2 regions of the Rhodopseudomonas telluris genome follow, and region 2 is predicted to be linked to the other one. Evidence: riboswitches for the same ligand, from Rfam matches in the RefSeq annotation. Region 2 holds a riboswitch; the other holds the start of a gene.

Region 1 (3,200 bases), on a different contig from region 2:
GCTTCGCTTCGAGCGCGTCGAGCTGATCGGGCGAAACGAGGTCGCTCTTCGACAGCACCACGAGATCGGCGCAGGCGAGCTGATCCTCGAACACTTCCTCGACCGGATCGTCATGGGTGGCGTCGCGCTTCGCCTTGGTGGCGTCGTCGTCGAGCGGGATGCGGTTCTCGCTGAGCGCCAGCGCGTCCACCACGGTGACGACGCCGTCGGCGGTGGCGCGGGTCTTCACCGCCGGCCACGCGAACGCCTTCAGCAGCGGCTGCGGCAAGGCGAGGCCCGAGGTCTCGATCACGATCGCGTCGAGCGGGCGGTCACGGTTCAGCAGCTTCTCCATTGTCGGAATGAAATCGTCCGCCACCGTGCAGCAGATGCAGCCATTGGTGAGTTCGACGATGTCATCCGGCGCGCAGGCGGCGTCGCCGCAATCCTCGATCAGGCCGCCGTCGAAGCCGGCGTCGCCGAATTCGTTGACGATCACCGCGATGCGGCGGCCATTCGACTGCGTCAGCAGCGACCGCAGCAGCGTGGTCTTGCCGGCGCCGAGAAAGCCGGTCAGCACGGTGACGGGAATGCGGGCGGACATGTTAGTTCTCCTGCTTCAGCCACAGCGGCAGGCCGGCTGCGACGAACACGACTTGGGGGACGGTGGCGGCGACGATCTGGTTGAGGCGGCCCTGCGCGTCGCGGAAGGCGCGGCCGAGCGGCGTCTCCGGCACCAGGCCGAGGCCGACCTCGTTGGACACCATCACGATCGGCGCGGTGGCGACACCGAGATAGCGGGTCAGCCGCTTGGCCTCGACCTCGGGATCGCGGCCGGCCTCCATCAGGTTGAACAGCCACAGTGTCAGGCAGTCGACCAACACGGCGCGGCCGCGGCCGGCCTCGCGGGTCAGCGCATCGACCAGCGCGAGCGGCTCCTCGACGGTGGTCCAGCCGGAAAAGCCGCGGCGATTGCGGTGATGCGCGATGCGCTCGGCCATCTCGTCGTCGCTGCGCGTTGCGGTGGCGAGATAGATCTTGGTGAGGCCGCTGCCGGCGACCAGCTTCTCGCCGAACACCGACTTGCCGGAGCGGGCACCGCCGAGCACCAGCGTGGAGACGAGCGCGGTCATGTCGGCGCGCGTCCGTCGTCGGGCGACCAGCCGAGCGGCGGCAGCCGGCTCACCATGCCCTTGCGCAGCACCTCGGCGCGCTGCCGCCACGGCACCAGGCCGTAAGGGCTGTCACGATAGGATGCCGCGAACGACGCGATGGCTTCGGCGGCCGTCTCGGGGACGAGATCGCCGAACACGAAATTGTAGCCGTCCGCGCTCGACACCGCGACGGTGGTGGGGCGCTTGCACACGCTGAGGCATTGCACCGGGCGCACGCGGACGTCGGCGGCGTCGCCGAGCGCGGCGCGCATCGCGTCCAGCATCGGCGTGCCGGCGTTGGCGCCGTCGGCGGATTTGCAGGAGACGCAGACGCTGATCACCACAGGTCCGGTCGGCCGCGGTGTTCCGTCGGCATTGCCGGCAACAGCCGTGATGATGGGTTGGTCGGTGGGGCGGCTCACCATGCCCTCGCTCGCGGCTGCGCCGTCGGCGCCTGACAGCTTCGAGCTTTGTCGGACCGCGCGAGGTGACGAAGGATGCGTCACCGTGCTGCTTTCCGTCCGGTGCACCCCGCCCCGACGCCTCCAAAGCACTGTTCGCGATGGCAGGTCTCCTGGCTCGCGAGTCGCTGCCCTGTCGCCGCCTTCCCAGGCTCCTGTCGTCAGGAGTGTCCCAGTGGCAGAGGCGCGGGCTCGTCGCTTACAGTTGCGGGGGCAGCACCGGGATTGAGCCGACCAACGTCGCTCGCACCGGATTCCCTTTTCACCTTCCTTGCGGAAGGACCATCATCGGTCACGGTATCTGCGGCCACCGCCGGGGTCAACCGCGCGGAAGGTGGTGTTGACGTACGCGCCGACTTCCGCCACTTGCGCAGGTTCACGATACACAGAGGCCGACCATGCCGACAGACACTCTCGTTGCCTGGCAGCCGCCGACGATCGCGCCGGTGGACCGCGCGACCGAAACCGCGCTGCGCGCGCGAATCGACGGCAAGGCCAAGCCGCCGGGCTCGCTCGGCCGCATCGAGGACCTGGCGGTCGCGCTCGGCGCGATACGGCATCCGGCGGAGCCGCGGTGCGACAATGCAGTGCTGATGGTGTTCGCCGGCGACCATGGCCTCACTGCCGAGGGCGTGTCGCAATATCCCTCCGCCGTTACGGTGGCGATGGTGATGACCTATCTGGCCGGCAAGGCTTGCGCCAACGCGTTCGCGGCCGGCAGTCATGTCGACGTCCGGGTGATCGACGCCGGCGTCGCCGCCGAACTGCCGAATCATCCCGACCTGATCGACGCCAAGGTGCGGATGGGCACCGGCAACGCCGCGCGCGAGCCGGCGATGACGCCGGACGAGGCGGCGCTGGCGCTGAATCGCGGTGCCGAGCTGGCGATCGCGGAGATCAAGGCCGGCGCCGAGATCATCGCGCTCGGCGAGATGGGGATCGGCAACACCGCGTCGTCGTCGCTGCTGCTGCACCGCCTGGGGCCGGCGCCGCTCGATGCCTGTATCGGCGTCGGCGCCGGGCAGGACGCGCCCGGCATGGCGAAGAAGCGGGCCGCGATCGAGATGGCGGCCGCGCGCAGCGCGGCGACCGCGCCGTTCGAGGTGCTGTGCGAATTCGGCGGTCTGGAAATCGCCATGATGGCGGGCGCCATCCTCGGCGCGGCATCGCAGCGCCGGCCGGTGATCGTCGATGGCTTCATCGCCACCGCGGCCGCGCTGCTCGCGGTGCGGCTGGCGCCGGCGGCGCGCGGCTACTGCGTGTTCGCGCATCGCTCCGCCGAGCGCGGCCACGATCTCGCGCTTCAGGCGCTCGAAGCCAGGCCCCTGCTGGATCTCGAGCTGCGGCTCGGCGAAGGCACCGGCGCGATCCTCGCGATCCCGCTGCTGCGCGCTGCGGCGCGGCTGATGACCGATGTGGCGGACCTGTCCGATGTCCTGGCGGGCAAACTGTAAGGCGATCAGGAGAGCAGCATGAGCGTGGATCACGACGTCGCCAGGCTCAATGCGGAGCCGCCGGTATTCGATGCTGTGTTTCAGCAGAAGCTGGCCGAGCTGATCGCGTGGCGGCGCGACGTGCGCCGCTTCAAGCCTGATCCGGTCGATCC
Region 2 (3,200 bases):
CCGCAAGCCGGCCGTCGAGGAGCATCAAGACCTGATCGGCGAATCGCGCCGCCAGCCCGATGTCATGGGTGACGACGATGACCAGCGCGCCGGCGCGAGCCTGGCGCTGCAGCAGCGCCATCACCGAGAGCTGGAAGTAAGGATCGAGCGAGGCGATCGGCTCGTCGGCGAGCAGCACTGGCGCGGCGGTCGCCAGCGCCCGCGCGATGGCGACGCGGCGCCGCTCGCCGCCGGAAAGCTCAGTGACCGGGCGATGCTGTAGCGGCGCGAGATCGACATCGTCGAGCGCGCGGCTCACCGCGTCGTAGTCGCCCGCCTGCAGGCGGCGCGGATCGGCGCCGCCATGCGGATAACGGCCCAGCGCGATCACGTCGCGCACCGGCAGCGGCCAATGCACCGCCTCACCTTGCGGCACATAAGCGAGCTGCCGCGCGCGCTGCCGCACCGGCATGCGGGCGACATCCTGGCCGCCGAGCAGCACCCGGCCCTCGCTTGGTACGAGTCCCGCAAGCGCGCGCAGCAGCGTGGTCTTGCCGGCGCCGCTGGGGCCCACCACGGCTGCCAGGCAGCCACGCGGCAGGGCGAACGAGATCGGCTGCACCAGCACACGGCGGCCGAGACTGACCCGCAGCCCATCGGCGACGAAGTCATTACCCTGGATCATGCCATGCTGCCGCTGAGTGCGCGGCGCTCGCGCACCACCAGATAGAGAAAGAACGGGACGCCGATCAGCGCCGTCAGCACGCCGACCTTGATGCCGCTGCTCGACGGGATCAGGCGCACCGCGATATCGGCGGCGAGCAGCAGCGCCGCGCCGCCGAATGCGCTCGGCAACAGCAACCGGCCCGGATCGTGCCCGACCAGCGGCCGCATCAGATGCGGGATCACCAGACCGATGAAGCCAATCGTCCCGGACACGGCGACGGCAGCGCCAACACCGAGCGCGACGCCGAGGATCACCTGCAGCCGCAGCCGGCCGACGTCGACGCCGAGGCTCTGCGCGGCCTCCTCGCCGAGGCTGAGCACACGAAACGCCTCGCCGCGCGTCAGCAGCAGCGCCGCGCCGCAGGCCATGAACGGCAGTGCCAGCGTGACGTGCTGGAAGCTGCGGTCCTCGAGCGAGCCGAGCAGCCAGAACGAGATCTCCAGCGCGGCGAACGGATTGGATGCGAGATTGAGCGCCAGCGAGGTCGCCGCGCCGGCGAGGCTCGACAGCGCCAGCCCGGCGAGGATCAGCAGCAGCAGATTGGCGCTACGCCCGGCCACCGCTATCAACATGAACACCGAGACGAACGCCATGCCGATCGCCGACAGCGGCAGCAGGAACGACAGCGCGTCGGCAAGGCCGAGCGAGATCACCAGCACGGCGCCGAACGCCGCGGCCTGCGGTGCACCGAACAGCGACGGCGCCGCCAGCGGATTGCGCAGCAGGCCCTGCAGCGCGGCGCCGGCAAGCCCGTGCATCGCACCGATCGACAGTGCGAGGATCGCGCGCGGCAGGCGGATGTCCTGGACGATCGAGCGCTCGGCGTCGCTGCCGCCGCCGAACAGCGCGGTGATCACCGCGCCGAGCGACAGCCGCACCGGCCCGACGCCGAGCGACAGCAGAAACAGCACGACGACGAGGCACGCCAGGATCGGCAGAACCGCCCGATCAGCGCGCACGACGTTCAACGCCGCTACGCGGCGCATTTGAGATCTTCATGGTCGGTCCTCTGTCGGCCCATCGCCGAACGAGTTTCACAAGGACCGGCCGGTCTCCTGGCTCGCGGATTTACGGAGACGACCGCCTTCCCGGCCCGCAGGCCAGTGGCATCGAGGACGCTCCAATCCGCCCACAGTTGCGAGGGCAGCCGCGGCATTGGGGCAACAGCCCCGCACCGCATTCCCGTTTCACCTCTCTGGCGAGAGGCACCGGTCCACTGGCTCGTAAAGCACGCGCGATCCCGCCGCACAATTCAGGGCGCGCACTTACGTAGTCATCCTTAAGTCGAGGATGGGCTCGAGGACGCGCCGCCCTGGTGCGTCAGCGACTGCACTCCGCAATCACCACGCAGATCGCACGTGCTTGGGCTACAGCAAGAACGACAGCGCGGCCTCGCAGCGATCTTCGACCTTGAGGGCGAGGAGCTCATCCGCACGAGTCCGGCCCAGATTGACCGCCGCGATCGGGATGCCGAGCTTTGCAGCCGCCTGCACAAATCGGAATCCCGAATAGACCATCAGGGATGAGCCGACGACCAGCATGGCGTCGGCCTGGCCGAGACTCTCCATCGCTCCGGCGACCTTGTCCTTTGGAACGGCTTCGCCGAAGAACACGACGTCGGGCTTCATCATGCCACCGCAGCTTGGACAGCCTGGCACCACGAAGGACGAGAAGTCCTGATGATCGAGCTCGGCGTCGCCATCCGGCAAGGCCGCGGCATCGAGGTCGGTCCAGGCCGCATTCAGACGGGAGAGTTCGTGCTGAAATTCGGCACGGCGGAGCGTGGCCGAACAGGCCATGCAGCGAACCAGATCGAGCCGTCCATGGAGGTCGACGACCTCCCTGCTCCCCGCGGCCTGATGCAAGCGGTCCACATTCTGCGTCAGCAGCATCCGGCTGTGACCTCTGGCCTCGAGCCGAGCCAGCGCGTGATGGGCGTCGTTCGGCTTGGCTTGCCCGAAGCGCCGCCAGCCGATCATGCTGCGCGCCCAATAGCGGCGCCGGGTGGCATCCTCGGCGACGAAGGCCTGAAACCGGACGGGCGGGGTCCGTTTCCAGCTGCCGTCGGCATCCCGATAATCGGGTATGCCGGAGTTCGTACTGCAGCCTGCGCCGGTCAGGACGAACAGCCGCTGGTGGCCCTCGACGAAGGCCTTGAGATCATCGTTTGCCATTGCCGACGAAGATAGGCACTCCGGGGCCGCGCTGCTACCATGCCGTGCCGGTCGCGGCATGCAGGAGAAGTGCGTGTGAGCGACCGATCCGACACAACCGGTGAGCCACCCGCGACCCTCTTGAGAACTGCGCTGATGCTGCGATCATCGCTCCATGCGGGAACCGCGCCTGCCCGGTTTCGTTCTCCCAGGAACCCGCAGGATCGATCGAATTGTCCCTTGAAGAAGTCAATGAACTGCCCGCATACGATCGTGACGCACTTCGACGCGCCGTCGGCTTGCTCGAACATCCCAGCCTCGCGGGCCGGCTGACCAGTCTG

What was found. Region 2 has a riboswitch for cobalamin ahead of ACFFJ6_RS21115 (FecCD family ABC transporter permease). Riboswitches for the same ligand answer to the same signal wherever they lie in the genome.
Region 1: linked by a shared signal. The riboswitch ahead of ACFFJ6_RS00370 (DUF1636 family protein) and the one ahead of ACFFJ6_RS21115 (FecCD family ABC transporter permease) in region 2 are both predicted to bind cobalamin.

The regions. Positions count from the first base shown of each region.
Region 1 is NZ_JBHLWM010000001.1:76,862-80,061, forward strand. It holds gene cobW (cobalamin biosynthesis protein CobW) at 1-583, opposite strand, end outside; gene cobU (bifunctional adenosylcobinamide kinase/adenosylcobinamide-phosphate guanylyltransferase) at 585-1,112, opposite strand; gene ACFFJ6_RS00370 (DUF1636 family protein) at 1,109-1,558, opposite strand; cobalamin riboswitch at 1,681-1,896, opposite strand; gene cobT (nicotinate-nucleotide--dimethylbenzimidazole phosphoribosyltransferase) at 1,993-3,048, shown strand; gene bluB (5,6-dimethylbenzimidazole synthase) at 3,067-3,200, shown strand, end outside.
Region 2 is NZ_JBHLWM010000008.1:789,045-792,244, reverse strand. It holds gene ACFFJ6_RS21120 (ABC transporter ATP-binding protein) at 1-664, opposite strand, end outside; gene ACFFJ6_RS21115 (FecCD family ABC transporter permease) at 661-1,692, opposite strand; cobalamin riboswitch at 1,735-1,934, opposite strand; gene ACFFJ6_RS21110 (NAD-dependent protein deacetylase) at 2,074-2,880, opposite strand; gene ACFFJ6_RS21105 (EcsC family protein) at 3,093-3,200, shown strand, end outside.